3 regions of the Alteromonas sp. ABH4_452 genome follow, and region 3 is predicted to be linked to each of the others. Evidence: predicted binding sites of a transcription regulator. Region 3 holds the regulator's gene; each other region holds the start of a gene.

Region 1 (5,596 bases), 300 kb from region 3:
GCTTGAAGTGAATCTCATAAAACAAGCCCTGGAAAACCAAGATTGGGTGGTAGCACGTGCCGCCGACAAGCTTGGAATGCGCAGAACCACGCTCGTTGAAAAAATGCGGAAATACGATATCCAGCGTACTGAAGAAGCGTAATGTCAGCTAATTGACGTTATGCTTTTCTTTGGAAATACCATCTATCCTACTGATAAATAAGCCAATATCAAGTTGGCATATCTTCTGCTTTATCTAAGTCATAGTTAAACAGCGTCTGCAATTTGACGAGGATAATATGGCTTTCGACAGCACACAACAATCTACAGAGTATTTCGCATCTGCCTATGCACTTAACGGCGGCTCGGCGGTATCTCAAGATGATTATCAAACGTCACAAAATGATGATATTGAATCACTGAGATTGCAGGCGAGTCGGCTCGAACATTTACTTCAAGTGATGCCAGCGGGTGTTATTGTTATTGATGGAAAGGGCATTGTTCGCCAAGCCAACGAGCAGGCAAAAGCATTGTTAGGCGAACCGCTGGAAGAGGAAGTGTGGCGCAGTATTATTACTCGCTCTTTCAAGCCTCGCGCAGACGATGGTCATGAAGTATCGCTGGTTGATGGTAGACGAGTGAAGCTTTCAATTACCCCACTAGACAACGAGCCAGGTCAGCTAATTGTTATCACAGACCTAACTGAAACCCGTCAGCTGCAAGCGCGGGTCAGCCACATGCAGCGGTTGTCTTCTCTTGGAAAAATGGTGGCATCCCTGGCCCATCAAATCAGAACTCCACTTTCTGCAGCCATGCTTTATGCGTCAAACTTAACGCGTAAAGGGTTAGGGGAAGAAGCACAAACACAATTTGCGAACAAACTAACAGACAGGCTTAAAGAGCTGGAAAGCCAGGTTAATGACATGCTGCTTTTTGCTAAATCTGGCGAAGAGCAAGTGGTAAGCAAAATTAGTCTCGCTGAATTATTCGGTGCCATTGAGGGGAATGCACAAAGCATGACAGCTCAAGCGCAGCAAAAGCTAACGTTTTCAGGTTTTGAGCAAGACGCAGCAGTAACTGGGAATTTAACTGCTCTTCAGGGTGCATTGTTAAATCTCATACATAATGCAAGCCAAGTCACCCCGAAAGGTGAGTGTGTACATGTCCAGGCATCGGTAAGCGATCAGCGTTTACATGTTTCAGTTATTGATAAAGGACCAGGTGTACCAGAACGGTTAAAAACCAAAATCTTTGAACCCTTTTTTACAACTAAAACTCACGGTACCGGTTTGGGCCTTGCTGTGGTGAAGTCGGTGGTAAGTGCGCATAGCGGCGCACTCAATGTAATTGACGTACCCGAGGGCGGGGCATGCTTTAGCGTGTCATTATCGTGCTCAGCGAATGCTAAAACCTCACAAACATTGACTCATGTCGCGTAAGTCATAGGAGAGAATAATGTCTAAAACTACCATACTAATTGTTGAAGATGACGCGGGTTTACGCGAGGCGCTCCTAGACACCCTGTTATTAGGTAACTACAACGTGATTGCCGCTGATTGTGCAGAAGAAGCGTTAATGATGCTGTCGTCTCAGAATGTAGACCTAGTGGTTAGTGATATACAAATGGGCGAAATGAGTGGCTTAACGCTGCTAAAAAGCATTAAAGCTAAATATCCTAATATGCCTGTGCTGTTAATGACGGCCTACGCCACCATTGATGATGCGGTTCAGGCGATGCGCGATGGCGCAACGGACTACCTTTCAAAGCCTTTTGCGCCAGAAGTATTGCTTAACTTAGTGGGGCGCTACGCGCCTGCACAAAAAATTGAGTCACGTACGCCAATCGTAGCCGACCCTTCAAGTTTGAAGCTACTTGAGCTTTCGCGGAAAGTTGCGAAGTCTGAAGCTACCGTTATGGTGATGGGTCCAAGCGGGTCGGGTAAAGAAGTGCTGTCTCGCTATATTCACGACCAGTCACCGCGAAGCGATGCGCCTTTTGTTGCCATCAACTGTGCTGCTATTCCAGAAAACATGTTGGAAGCGACTTTGTTTGGTTACGAGAAAGGGGCTTTTACTGGTGCTATTCAGGCCTGTCCGGGTAAGTTCGAACAAGCCCAAGACGGCACCCTGTTACTTGATGAAATAACTGAGATGGATTTGGCACTGCAGGCTAAATTACTGCGCGTGTTACAAGAGCGTGAAGTAGAGCGCCTTGGCGGACGAAAAACCGTTAAACTTAATGTGCGAGTTATTGCTACGAGTAACCGAGATTTAAGAAAAGCAGTGGATGCTGGCGAATTCAGAGAAGACTTATACTACCGCTTAAACGTATTTCCTATTGAATGGCGCCCGCTATCGGAACGCCCAGGAGACATTGTGCCACTTGCCGAGCATCTTGTTCAGCGTCACGCCAGTTCACAGGGCTTGGGTACTATCAGATTAAGTGCTGCTGCGCGCAATAAATTGTCACAATATAGCTGGCCAGGAAACGTTCGAGAGTTAGAGAACGTGGTTCAGAGAGCGCTAATTTTATGCGAAAACAATGAAATAGATGCCGGCGATCTAATGATTGACGAAGACATGTCGGCCCCGCTTGAAGTTGCACAAGAGCCGGTTGAAGACAACAGATTGGGCTCAGAGCTTCGTTATCAGGAGCACCAAATTATTCTTGATACCTTGGTATCTTGTAATGGTAAGCGCAAAGACGTAGCAGAAAAGCTAGGTATAAGCCCTCGTACCCTTCGTTATAAACTAGCGCGTATGCGTGAAGATGGTATTGAAGTACCAGCATAGTACTGCTGTTTTGAATCTCTCGTTTCATCCCCGTTATCCGTCGCCTCTGAAGTAAAGAAGGCGGCGGTTTTCTGTTACTCCCTTCAAATCAAACGCCATAAATTTGGCTTACCCTCTCATTTAGTTTTTATCATATTGAAATTTAACGTTTTTTAAAGTTGGCAAGACCCTTGCTAAATCATTCTTATAGATTATGTATTCGCCGGTGTTCAGGCGGTTTTCAAAGAAACGCTAGGAGTGGTTATGGACGTTAAAGCCAATAGTTTGTATCAAGAAATGCAGAACATGATTGGGCAAACTCGTCTTCAAGTTAACGAGCCTCAGCAACAGCTGCTTAGTGAAGTTAATAGCTCGGCAAGCGAATTCTCGACCATGCTTAAGAACGCGGTAGATGGTGTAAACGGTATGCAGCTTGAGTCAAAAGATGCTCAACAGCGCTTTGAAATGGGCGACCCAAGCCTAAGTTTAGCCCAAGTCATGTTGACAAAAGAAAAGGCAGGCATTGCGTTTGAAGCGACTGTTCAGGTACGTAACAAAGTACTTGAAGCCTATAAAACAATAATGAACATGCCGGTCTAGGTGGAGTAGGTTATGGCTGAAGCAACAGGTACAAACCTTACGGTTCCTGATCAAAATCAAACAACGGACAATGAGCCAGAGAATAAATCTGGTTTCATGGATACGTTGGGTAGCGCAGATATGATGCGCCAAATGGCCCTTGTGGTTGTTTTGGTCATCTGCGTTGCCATCGCAATCTTTATTCTTATTTGGTCGCAAGAACCTGATTATCGCCCCCTTGCGAAAATGGAAACCCAAGAGCTTATCGAAACCCTAGATTATATGGATGCGAATCAAATCGATTATAAGCTTGAAGGCAATACTGTTTATGTAAGAAGTGACGAATTCCAAAACATCCGTTTAGGCATGACCCGCCAAGGGTTAACTAAGGCCTCTGATGCCGGTACCGATATCATTATGCAGGATATGGGTTTTGGTGTAAGTCAGCGTGTTGAAATGGAGCGTTTAAAACACGCTCGTGAACAGCAGATTGCCTCGACCATTGAAGATATCGCAAGTATTCAAAAAGCACGTGTTCTTTTAGCTATGCCAAAAGAGAACGTTTTTGCTCGAAGAGAGAAGAAAGCGTCGGCAACCGTTGTGCTAACGGCTAAGCGCGGTGCCGTCATTGCTGGTGAAGAGGTTGATGCGGTCGTTGATATCGTGGCTTCTGCCGTACAAAACATGGAGCCGTCTAAGGTAACGGTAACAGACAGCAATGGTCGCCTGCTTAACTCAGGCTCGCAAGATTCAATGAGTGCTCGTGCAAGAAAAGAGTACGAAATTGAACGTCAGCGTGAGCAAGAGTATCTTGAAAAAATTGACGCTATACTAATTCCAGTTTTGGGCATAGGTAACTACACGGCGCAAGCTGACGTTACAATGGACTTCACGGCGATGGAGCAAACCCAGCGTAGCTACAACCCGGACTTGCCTGCGGTTCGCAGTGAAATGATCGTCGAAGAGAACAGCGTGGGTGGCGGCGTTGGTGGTATTCCTGGCGCATTATCAAATCAGCCTCCGCTTGATTCTAATATTCCAGAAAATGCTGTGGGCGGCAGTCAACAAACCATGCCAGGGCGCACGGCAAAAGAATCAACGCGCAACTACGAGCTTGATACCACCATTAGTCATACCAAAAAGCAGACAGGTGTAATCCGCAGACTGAGTGTGTCGGTGGCAGTGGACTATACTCAAGTTGCAGGCGAAGACGGCGCTATGACGCCAACGCCACGTAAACAAGAAGAAATTCTTAATATTCGCAGACTATTGCAGGGCGGTATTGGCTTTGACGTTACCCGCGGCGATTCGCTAGAAGTGGTTAGTGTACCCTTTACTCGTATGGATGCAGGCGAAATTGAAGATGCGCCTTTGTGGGAACAGCCTGGTTTTCTGCCAATTCTTAAGCTAGTTGTTGGTGGCTTGGTTATAATAGTACTTATCATCTTTGTGATTCGACCTATGCTGCGTCGTCTTATCAACCCAGATGAGTCTAACGAGGCAGATGAATTTGATGCTGATGAAGGTTTAGACTTAGGCGATGACACAATTAGCATGTTAACGTCTGACTTTGACGAAGGACAGGTAGGCTTTGCGCCAGATGGCTCACTTATGCTACCTGACTTGCACAAAGACGAAGATGTACTTAAAGCCGTACGTGCCCTAGTGGCCAATGAACCAGAATTATCAGCCCAGGTAGTTAAGGGCTGGTTAATGCAAGACGAGTAGTGAGATAAGATTATGGCTGAAGAACTTGCCAATGTTGAAGAACCGTCATACGACGTCAGTAAATTAGAAGGCGTAGAAAAAGCGGCCATCTTACTACTTAGCTTATCTGAGGAAGATGCGGCGCAGATATTAAAGCACCTTGAACCAAAACAAGTGCAAAAGCTGGGTTCTGAAATGGCGAAAGTGGACGATATGACGCAAACCAAAATCACGTCAGTTCACAAACACTTCATTGAAGAGATTCAGAACTACAGCACTATTGGCTTCCAGAGCCAAGACTTTGTTAAGCGAGCGTTAACTGCGGCCTTAGGTGAAGACAAGGCGGCAAACCTCATCGATCAGATCCTAATGGGCAGTGGCGCAAAAGGTCTAGATTCACTGAAATGGATGGACTCTAAGCAGGTGGCGAGCATTATTCGTAACGAACACCCGCAGATCCAAACCATTGTACTGTCTTATCTAGAGCCTGAGCAAAGCGCTGAAATTTTGGCGCAATTCCCAGAAAAAGTACGTCTTGATCTGTTGATGCGTATTGCGA
Region 2 (5,596 bases), 240 kb from region 3:
TGAATCAGGAAAAAGTTGATCGCCTTAAAAAAGCGATTCAAAGTGGTGAGTACAAGGTTAATCCTGAAGTGCTTGCTAATAAAATCTCAAAGCTAGAATCCGAGATTTTTGGTACTAAATAATTCGGCACTAAATAATCTGGTGTCAAATAACTAGTTAGAATTTATCAGACACGTTCAATGAGACAAGTATAGTGACAGAACAAGTAAGCCAGTTAACACAAGCATTATCACGTCAAGTGGAGCAAATGACTTCACTTGCGTCGCTGCTTGAAAAAGAACTGCAGCTTATTAGCTCGCGTGACGCCGAATCATTGACGAATTTGTTAGACGAAAAAACAGACCTTCTGGGTTCTATTCAATCACTGGATTCAAGTATCGAAGATGCTATTGCTAACGAAGATGCGATGTCGGAAGACGATGAAGCATTAATGGCTAACGCCAAGAAGCTTCTGGAAGATTGCAAATATCGAACACAGGTTAATCAAAAAGCCGTAGAGCAAGGACAGCTACGCCTCACACATTTGCGGAATTTGATGATGGAAGTTCGAGCAAAAGAATCACTTACTTACGACAAAAAAGGGAAGCCGAAAGGCGGAGCCTTAGGCTCTGGAGTAAGTGCATAGGCTTTTAAATAGCCTTGTATCGCCCTAAAGCGTTAACTACGCTGTGCATAAACCACATCACCAGTTAATCCCACTCGATTATCGCGTATTTTTTAGCATCCCACTGCAATGTAATTAGCGCGAATCGCCTTTAACTTACTTCCTAGTAATACTTTACATCTTTCACTCGACGCGGCTTAGCAGTCGACAAATAAATATCGTAGACTTGCTGCATATCTAAAGAAAGCTCCGTAACGTAGGTATCCTCACCCACGGGATAAGTCTTAACGACCTCGGCGCCTCTTATTACTCCTTCCACAGACGCGCGTAACGTTTCACTGTCAACAACAAGACGTGATACAGATTGACTACCTTCAATTTTTTGACCATACACCTGCTCGGTTAACTCGCGGTATGCATCTAATTTTGACGCTTTCATCGCCATTATTAGCTTCATACTGTCAGACTCGCCTTTTTGCGATGAAATCGGTGCGTAACCAACCGCCTTTAAAACAGGGTAAGTTTCAGGCTCAACGGTTTCCCATTCAACGTGTTTATCAATAATGCCACAACCACTCAAAGAAATTGCCAGGCCAATCATGGAAGACCGCAAAAGTAATCTCGAATTTTTTAGTCCATTCAACCACATAATTTAAAACCTCTTTGTACATCAATAACGAGTTAGTGACGTCTAAATATTTACCTTTATGCCCTTTATAGGTTAATAACATTTCAACAAAGCGTTATGAATAACATCAGATTCCATAACGACAGTTTGCAGTCATATACCCTGGTACGAAGGAAATAAGCAATATATGCGCCCGTTTGCTTTTAAAGATAGCTTCCCACTTTAATTGGCACTTTTTTCGCATAGAACTCGCGTAGGTCTCGCATTAATTACGACATTATTTAATCGCAATAACTAAACAACCACAGAGGTGTCACGTGCGACAAGCAAGCAAAACAACGCTAATGGCATGTTTAAGCAGAGCAATGGCCGCTGTTTGCCTACTTAGCCTAATCGCTGGGCAAGCCCATGCCGTTTGGTATGAAGCCACTGGACAGGCTGTGGTAATGAACGGTAACAAGGAAGCAGCAAAACGCGCAGCAACACAGGATGCGCTAAAACAAGCTATGTTGTTTGCTGGAGCGTCAGTGCAAAGTGTAGCCAAACTAACTAATGGGCTTCTGAAAAACGAAGAGATGACGATCCGTTCGACAGGAGAAGTCGAGCAGTTAGAGCTCGTCAGCGAAACTTATAACGGTGATGTAGTCACAGTTAGTGTACGTGCAGACATCTTTCCTAGAGGGGAAGTATGCTCAGCACAGCAGGACCAAAAGCACTTTGCGACTACTCACTTTAGAATAAGAAACAGAACACAACTGACTGAAGGAAATATTCCACACTTTGATAAGGCGTTTACGCAGCGTTTAGCTAAGGCAATGCAAGAACAGACAGACAATCTCAGTATTACTTACGTTGCTCCCCATACTGCAAAGTTTGATAGCCGATATACCGACAAAAACGTACGTACACTATCAGATCAAAGTAACACGCAATTCGTTATTGTCGGGGTTATTGATGATTTAAGCGTTACACAAAAAGAAGCATCCATGTTTACACCATGGCGAAGCAACACTTCACACCGTGCTTTTGCAATGTCTGTACAAGTTTATGACGGAATAAACGGCGGCCTATTGTTCAGTTCCTCTTACAATGCTAATGAAGAGTGGACGTTTGACAGATTTGAAGACATCGATGAATTTTCGTCCACTTTTTGGCAATCACGCTACGGTCAGGCGATTGATGGCTCAATAAGCCAATTAATAGAAGATATTAAAGAGTCGACAGCCTGCCAACCTGTAACGGGTCGTGTTATCAATATTGCGAACAATAAAATTTCGATATCTCTTGGGCGAGATAATGGCATATCTGAAAAAGATGAACTATATCTTTATCAGGCCAAAGAGGTGGTCGATAATCGCGGTAGAAAATATCTTCAATATACGCTCTACCCCGGTACATTTATTGTTGATAGTGCATATGGCAATTCGTCTGTGGTAGTAAACGCTACATCGGGAATTACTGCGAATATTCAGGAAAACGATTTTGTAGTTAAGAAGTAAATTAGCTTTCACTTTATCAAATGTAAGTCACTGGCGTTGGGGAAACAGGGTTGGAATATCAACAAACCCGTGTTATACCTATAACTACGTATAGTATCTAATACTTAAACTTCAGATAGAGACAAGTACTCTCTCTTATACTTTAGTATGACCTACATAATAAAAATATGACCCTTTCTCTGTTTGCGTCGCACTGCTTAGCATTAGTAGCCTTGCTACTGGCTGGACAACAACTGAGGGATCACTATGTCATCGAGTTTCCAAAGCTCGAACAGGAAGTTAAAAATAATTTTGGAGCTGACAAAGCCTTACATGTCAGTGCGCTAGAAACTAAACTTCACGACCTTGAAAATAAGGCTGTTAAAGAGCAGCTTATCGGTGTAAACGCTTTCTTTGACGAGCATATCCAGTACGCTACCGACGATATCGTTTTCAAACAAAAAGACTATTGGGCCACGCCTTCGGAACTTTTTGGTCATTCTCGCGGAGATTGTGAGGATTATGCCATTGCAAAATATGTAGCTCTGCTACACTTAGGTATCGATAGTTCTAAACTTCGCCTAATTTATGTAAAAGCGAAAATTGGTAGAAGCCGAGTAACGCAAGCACATATGGTTTTGGGATACTATGATTCCCCTTCATCGGATCCTTTGGTGCTAGATAGCTTAGTGTCTAATGTGTTGCCAGGTTCTCAACGAACGGACTTAATTCCTGTATTCAGTTTTAATGATTCGGGTATTTGGCAGCCGGGTAAAACTGCACAAGTTTCTTCGTCTACCAGCAGACTATCAAGGTGGCGTGATGTTATTGAGCGCATGAAGCAGGAGGGGATTAGCAGAAGGTCTTAGGAGTTTATGTCAATAACAAGAGAATTATGGCTAGCCATTGTAGTCGTCGTCCTTGTTGCAATTGTAGGTAGTGTCACAATTCATGGAATAACTACCAAGCAATACGTAGAAGAACAGCTATATTCAAAAAACTTAGACAACGCGAGTATGCTTGCTCTTACCCTAAGTGGGCTTGATAAAGACCCTGTTTCGCTCGATCTCTTCATAATGTCACAATTTGACATTGGTCACTACGCTTCCATTGTACTTCAAAAATCTGACGGTGAAATCGTTTCTGAATACACTCATGAAGTGCAGTTGGACGAAAATACGCCAAAGTGGTTTTCAGATAACTTTTCTCCCATAGTCAAACCCGGTATCGCCCAAGTAAGCGAAGGTTGGGGTCAATACGGTACGGTTTATGTCGAAACAGATACCAGCTTTGCCGTTGCATCAATGTGGCGCGCCACTAAACGACTTATTTTTGGTTTATCACTGGTCGGCATATTTTCAGGCTTTTTAGGGGGCTGGGCACTGCGCTATATTATCAGGCCTTTAGACGGTGTTGTGCGCCAAGCTGAATCATTTCAGCAAATGCAATTTATCCAGCTAAAAGAGCCTCGTACATTAGAACTTAAGCGTGTAGTGCGCGCTATGAACTTTCTTGCTACTAACTCTAGAAAGATCATGGATGAAGAGAATACGCGCCTTGATCTTATGCGCTACAAAACACAATTTGATGACGAATCTGGTGTAGCAAATAGGGATTATTTCATCTCAATTCTAAAAGGGCAGCTAGCTTTTAGAGACACCGAAGGGGTGAATTGCCTTTTCTTCGTGAGATTTACCGAAGGCCAAGGTTTTCTGCGTTCACCGGCAAATATCAGAAAAAAGCGTATTCGCGATTTTGTTGAAGAAATTAACGATTGCCTTGCGTTACATCATCATCAATTTACTGACAGCAGAATTGCTAGAATGCAGAAAAACGAGTTTGCCATTTTGCTCACTGAAACCCATGATGCCGTTGCCATATCAGAAGCGATTCACGGCGCTTGCTTAAGCGCGTTTAGCAACGAAGGCGATCCTGAGGTATTTCAATCGGTTGTTAAACTTCGCCCAGACGACAGCTTCTCTGCTTTATTAATGCGAGCAGATGCGATGATTGATGAAGCAGAACTGTTAGATATGAATGAACCCTTCATAGAGTCAACGCTCAAAGAATTTATTAGCTTGGTAGAACAAAAGCGCTGGGAAAAAGAGTTACAAAATACTATTGACGAATCTGGCGTCGAAACCTTTAACTTCCCGGTTTTAGATATTGACCGCAACTTGGTTCACTATCAGAGTTGGGCGGGCGTTACAATAGATGGTGAACTAAGAAAAAGTGGTTATTATACCCATTGGGCTCGCTATCTCGGGCTTCTACCCCAATTAGAGCTAACAACGATTACTAGCCTGATCAACTATATTAATAACACTAAAACAAACTCAAAATTTGCGTTTCTCTGTTCTGAGCAATTCATGCTCAACCCAGAGGTTCTTGCTCAACTTTATTATCAAATCGGTACCAACGAAAAGGCAGCGAAACAGTTGTGTTTTGAGGTGCGAGAATCTACCGCGACGCGCTTCCCTGATGAGTTTAGAGATTTTTGTACAACCCTAAAAGCCAAAGGTTGCGAAGTGGGCTTGAAGCGAGTTGGAGAATCTTTCTCGCAACTGTTGAACGTGCAGGAAATGGGTTTAGATTATGTAAAAATCGATTCAGCGTTTATGGCAGATATCGATTTCAATCCTGCCAATCACGCCTTTATACGTGGGTTCTGCTCCCTTGCGCATACTTTTGGTATAAAAGTTTATGCAGACGGCGTTAAGCGCTCAGGCCATCAAGAACTATTCATTGAATTAGGGATAGATGGTGTGGTTTCACACATTGAAGTTATAGAGCATCTTTTAGATGACTAAACTCACCTATACGAAGTAATAAGCTTATCCTGTCTTTCGCTTCAAACTTATGAAGGAGCGTACCAACATATTCTTT
Region 3 (5,596 bases):
CAATCGAGATTTCTTTACTGATAAGCCAACGCGAGTTACTGGCATTTACATGACCGAGCGCCATACCCCGAATAACAAGGGTTAGTGTCTGGTTACCAGCCACGCCGCCCATGCTCGGTACGATAGTATTTAATATGGCTAATACGGCAAGCTGGCTTAGCGTGGCTTCAAATAAGTCACTTACCATTGCTGCCATTAGCGCAGTCACTAAATTTACTGCCAGCCAGACGGAGCGGCGTTTAGTACTTTGCATAACCGGTGCAAAGGTATCTTCATCATCATCAAGACCCGCCATACTCATCATTGAGTGTTCGGCGTCTTCACGAATGATATCAACCACGTCATCAATGGTAATTCGCCCAACTAAGCGATGATTTTCATCAACTACCGGCGCTGAAAGCCAATTATAACGCTCAAACAGGCTTGCCACTTCATCGTCGGGCATGTTTACCGGAATCGCCTCTGATTCTTCGTCCATGACATCAGACACTTTGTCGTCGGTATCTGCGGTGAGAAGACGGGCCACAGGGATGATACCGACCAGATTATCGGTTCTATTGACCACATAGAAGGTGTCCGTATTTTCTGGTAACTCACCTTTTAAGCGAATGTAGCGAAGAACCACATCAATGGTTACATCTGGACGCAAGGTAATGGTATCGGTGTTCATGATGAAACCAGCGGTTTCCTCACCGTAAGACAACGCCTGCTCTGCACGTACGCGGTCTTGTGCATCCATTGAATCAAGAATGTCTGCCAACACAGGTTCAGGAAGGCTACTCAGCGTTTCTGCCAAGTCATCGGTATCCATTTCTTCAAGTGCATCAACCACATTGGCGGGGAGCATCTTTGTGATAATACCGTTTCGAACATCATCAGAGAGTTCTTCTAAAATATCACCGTGAAAGTCGCTATCAATTAGCTCCCACAACTCATCACGGGTCCTGCTAGGGCTAGATTCGAGAATATGCGCAACGTCTGAAGGGGGAAGTTCAAGCAGAAGCTTACGTACAGATACAAATTGACCGTTTATCAACGCTGCGTTAAGTGCGCGTAATTGGGTTTGTACGTATTTAGAAACAAGCGCTTCTGCCATAAGGCGTTATTCCTACTAAGCTGATATGGAAAATAAAGGCTGTGTAGCCTAAGTGTGCGTAGAATATCGCAATTATATTAAGTCTGTCATGATAATTGCGTGGCTTTTACGCAAGAATTTGGAATTACTAAGCTAGCTGTTGATTAATTCGTCAAGAGATATTCGGGTTGAGACTATTCGTCTTCGTTAAATCTGCCCTCAATCAGCTCTTCAATGGCAGCAAGTGCATCGACCGCATCATCACCATCGACAATAACATCTACCTGTTCACCTTGGTGACTTTCCAGCATCATCAAGCCTAAGACGCTGCTTGCATCGGCTTCTTTATCGCCTTTTTTCAAAATGATTTTGGCATGAAACTGATTAGCAAGCTTAACCAATTGCGTGGCTGCTCTGGCGTGTAAGCCTAGTTTATTGACGATTGTAAGCGTTTTTTGAATAGTCATTACTGGTTCAACTCTCTGTGACGAATTTGAACATCAGGGTGTATTTCGCTGAACGTTTTCGACAAGGTTTGGGCAATATAGACTGAGCGGTGTTGGCCGCCAGTGCAACCGATAGCCACAGTCACATAGCTTCTATTGTTGCGTTCTAAATGGGGAAGCCATGTGGTCATCAAGTTTTGAATCTGCCAAATAAATTTGGTTACTACGGGTTGTGAGCCTAAAAATACTTCCACGGGGGCATCTAACCCAGTTAAGTGTTTAAGGTCTGGCTCCCAATGCGGGTTAGGTAAAAAACGCGCGTCAAAAACGTAGTCAGCATCTTTAGGTATGCCGTGTTTAAAGCCAAACGACTCAAAGACAAGAACAAGGCGTGAACTTTTCTTACCCAATATACGTTCACGGATCAATTCGGCGAGTTGATGTATTGTTAGCTTGTCTGTATCTAGGTATAAATCGGCGCGTTCAGTAATTGGCGCAAGAAGCGCAGACTCCGCCCTAATAGCCTCCGATAGAGACTTATTTAGCTTAGCTAAAGGGTGAAGACGGCGAGTTTCGCTAAAACGCTTAACCAGAACGTCATCGCTTGCGTCAATGTACACTATAGTCATCGACCAAGAAGAAGGCAGGTAGTCTAGAATCTCTACCAAGTCGTCAGGGTTTTTGGGTAGGTTCCTAACGTCAATACTTACCGCAACTTGATCGTATTCATCAACAACAGTATGGGTGAGGGTGGGAAGCAAATTTACTGGGATATTATCAACACAGTAATAACCTAAGTCTTCCAATGCGCGAAGTGCGACAGACTTACCAGACCCCGAACGACCACTGATTATGATCAGCTTCACCTAAACTCTCCCTTATATTCTGGTTTCATCACATACGAGTTGTCGAATAAAGCGCCTACCTATGAGGTGTAGGCACTTTTTGTTTAACTTAATGCAGAAATAATTTCGTCGCTGGTTGTTGCACGACGTATTGTTTTAATCGTTTCTTTGTCGCTTAGCTTACCGGCTACGGTAGCCAGTGTCTGAAGGTGTCCTTCGGTTTGCTCTTCGGGAACGAGAAGAGCAAAGAATATGTCTACGGGCTTTTCGTCTAGGGCATCAAAGTTGATAGCTGGTGTACTTGTTACAACGATTGCTATTACCTTCTCAAGGCCGGCCAAGCGACCGTGAGGCAGTGCTATCCCGTTACCAATACCCGTGCTACCCATACGTTCTCGAGCCATCAAGCTATTTAGAACCGTTGCCTGGTCGATGTTGTCGTTATGCTTGGCAGCGATATCAGCGATGATCTCAAGAATTCGCTTTTTACTATTACACTGAACCGCACACTCGGTGCGGTCCAGACTTACGATGGCTTGTATATCCATGCTCAATTAACTACTAATGTTTTTTCAGTTTTTCCTTATGCTTGATTACCTGCCGGTCGAGTTTATCAACCATGCTGTCAATCGCCGCATACATGTCGGTATTTTCTGAGGATGCGAATACTTCAGCGCCACTTAAATGAACAGTCGCTTCAGCTTTTTGATTTAATTTTTCAACGTTCAGGATGACATGCACATTAGAAATGTGATCAAAGTGACGTTCAAGTTTGCTGAACTTCGTATCGACATAATTACGCAAAGAGTCGGTGATTTCGACATGATGACCAGTAAGGTTGATTTGCATATTTCGTCTTCCTTATATTATTAAGCCCGTTTAAATAAGGCTTTTGCGTTGGTTCGACGGCGGGATCGACAATGATTCCCGGTATTTTGCTATTGTTCGCCGAGCGACTTTTATGCCTTGCTCGGCCAACAATGAAGCAATCTTGCTATCACTTAGCGGCTTGCTAGGATTTTCCGCAGCCACTAACTTCTTGATCAATGCACGAATCGCTGTAGATGAACACTCACCACCTGACTCTGTTGCTACGTGGCTTGAGAAGAAATACTTCAATTCGAAGATGCCACGGGGCGTATGCATATACTTCTGCGTTGTTACACGCGAAATAGTCGATTCGTGCATATCTACCATTTCTGCGACATCATTTAGCACCATTGGTTTCATCATTTCCGGGCCGTGCTCAAAAAAGCCCATTTGCTGCTGCACAATGCAATTTGCAACCTTCATTAAGGTATCGTTGCGAGATTCAAGGCTCTTTATGAACCACTTGGCCTCTTGCATGTGTGAGCGGATGAATTGTGAATCGCTGCTGTTCTTGGCACGACGACTCATCGCTGCGTACTGTTGGTTTACGCTTAATTTAGGCAGACTGTCGGGGTTCAGCTCAACCACCCAACGGCCATTTTTCTTGGTTACTGAGACATCAGGAATAACGTACTCAGGCTCTTTAGTAACTAAAGCACTACCTGGGCGAGGATTCAAGGTTTGAAGTAAACGCATTGCTTCGCGCAGCTGATCTTCTTTCAATCGGCTCTTACGCATTAGCGTGCGGTAGTCTTTACTGCTCAGTAAGTCTGAATATTCCTCAATAAGCTGCTTCGCTTCAGCAAGCCACGGTGTGTCTTCTGAAAACTGGCGCAATTGCACCATAAGACACTCTTGAGGTGTACGAGAACCTGAACCAATGGGGTCGAACATTTGAATGCGCTTAAGCACACACTCTATTTCGTCCATTTCGATAGGCTCTTCTAGATCATCGTCGTTGACCGCTTCTAAGATGTCGTCAAGAGTAACGGTTAAATAACCTGATTCGTCAATTGAGTCGATGATTGCTGTAGCGATAGCGCGGTCAGTATCTGAAAAATGAGTGAGGCGCATTTGCCAAAGAAGATGTTCTTGGATGTCTTCTGTGGTCTCACCTTGGAAGATTTGTTCATCATCATTAGATGGGCCAGGTGCAGGCGCGGAAGAAGCCGAATAATACTCATCCCAGGTACTGTCGATAGGTAGCTCATCGGGAAGATCATTCTTCTCCAGTGCATCTCCTGCTTCTAGCGTATCGCTTGATGCAGAAGCGGTCGCTTCAGCAGCGCTATCGTCACTATCGACATTATTCTTTTCTACTTGTGGCTCGTCGTTACCTTCTTCCACTTCTAAAAGCGGATTAGAATCGAGGGCTTCTTGTATCTCTTGCTGGAGATCAAGCGTAGAAAGCTGCAGCAGTTTAATAGCCTGCTGAAGCTGAGGTGTCATGGTAAGTTGTTGGCTAAATTTTAGCTGTAAAGATGGTTTCATCTACGTCTTATTTAAATGCTCTAAATTAAATATACCAGAGCGAAACTGAAAAATGACAATTCGGTTACACTAACTATAGCCTGAATTGTTCGCCTAGGTATACGTCCCTTACTTTTTGATTACTTAAAACCTGTTCCGCAGTTCCTTGCGCAATAAGCTCGCCATGACTCACAATGTACGCTTTTTCGCAAACATCCAATGTTTCGCGTACGTTATGGTCCGTGATAAGGATACCAATACCCCTATCTCGCAGATGCTGTATTATCTTCTTTATATCATTAACTGATATTGGATCAACACCGGCAAATGGTTCGTCTAACAAAATAAATTGTGGTTTTGCTGCCAGAGCTCGAGCAATCTCTACGCGACGCCGTTCTCCCCCTGACAAGCTCATGCCCGTACTATTACGTATATGGTTGATATTAAATTCATCAAGTAGGGCATCTGCTTCTTCTTCTTGCTGCTGTGAATTTAAATCTTTACGGGTTTGCAAAATGGCCATGATATTTTCATGTACCGTAAGCTTTCTAAATATTGATGCCTCTTGCGGGAGGTAGCCTATACCGCGGCGTGCGCGCTCATGCATTGGCTGGTGAGTAAGCTCATTATCATCAATTTCGATCTTGCCTTTGTCTAAGTTGACTAAGCCTACAATCATGTAAAAAGTGGTGGTCTTACCAGCGCCGTTAGGGCCGAGAAGACCAACAATTTGACCGGTAGACACTGAAAGGCTTACATCGCGAACAACCTGTCGCGATTTATACGATTTAGCAAGGTTTTTAGCGCTCAAAGTTGCCATTGCTATTCATTGTCCTCGTTGTCTTTCTTAGACGATGTTTTACGAATGGTGTCAGGAGTAAATACTGTGG

The links. The regulator sigma-54, encoded in region 3, starts transcription at its own class of promoters, with help from an activator protein. The targets are predictions, from matches to a motif close to GTTGGCACGNNNNTNGNNT.
Region 1: the regulator sigma-54 is predicted to act here: its motif matches at 2,930-2,948, upstream of fliE (flagellar hook-basal body complex protein FliE).
Region 2: the regulator sigma-54 is predicted to act here: its motif matches at 1,458-1,476, upstream of ACYX4N_RS16495 (flagellar assembly protein T N-terminal domain-containing protein).

The regions. Positions count from the first base shown of each region.
Region 1 is NZ_CM149973.1:3,767,768-3,773,363, reverse strand. Features, by position in the region: gene ACYX4N_RS16235 (sigma-54 dependent transcriptional regulator) at 1-142, shown strand, start outside; gene ACYX4N_RS16230 (sensor histidine kinase) at 279-1,418, shown strand; gene ACYX4N_RS16225 (sigma-54-dependent transcriptional regulator) at 1,435-2,772, shown strand; gene fliE (flagellar hook-basal body complex protein FliE) at 3,016-3,351, shown strand; gene fliF (flagellar basal-body MS-ring/collar protein FliF) at 3,364-5,058, shown strand; gene fliG (flagellar motor switch protein FliG) at 5,071-5,596, shown strand, end outside.
Region 2 is NZ_CM149973.1:3,826,787-3,832,382, forward strand. Features, by position in the region: gene flgM (flagellar biosynthesis anti-sigma factor FlgM) at 1-122, shown strand, start outside; gene flgN (flagellar export chaperone FlgN) at 194-625, shown strand; gene ACYX4N_RS16490 (LPP20 family lipoprotein) at 768-1,205, opposite strand; gene ACYX4N_RS16495 (flagellar assembly protein T N-terminal domain-containing protein) at 1,550-2,731, shown strand; gene ACYX4N_RS16500 (transglutaminase-like cysteine peptidase) at 2,899-3,579, shown strand; gene ACYX4N_RS16505 (bifunctional diguanylate cyclase/phosphodiesterase) at 3,586-5,520, shown strand; gene ACYX4N_RS16510 (helix-turn-helix transcriptional regulator) at 5,495-5,596, opposite strand, start outside.
Region 3 is NZ_CM149973.1:4,070,062-4,075,657, reverse strand. Features, by position in the region: gene mgtE (magnesium transporter) at 1-1,096, opposite strand, end outside; gene ACYX4N_RS17480 (HPr family phosphocarrier protein) at 1,270-1,542, opposite strand; gene rapZ (RNase adapter RapZ) at 1,542-2,387, opposite strand; gene ptsN (PTS IIA-like nitrogen regulatory protein PtsN) at 2,471-2,914, opposite strand; gene hpf (ribosome hibernation promoting factor) at 2,928-3,215, opposite strand; gene ACYX4N_RS17460 (RNA polymerase factor sigma-54) at 3,246-4,727, opposite strand; gene lptB (LPS export ABC transporter ATP-binding protein) at 4,801-5,526, opposite strand; gene lptA (lipopolysaccharide transport periplasmic protein LptA) at 5,529-5,596, opposite strand, start outside.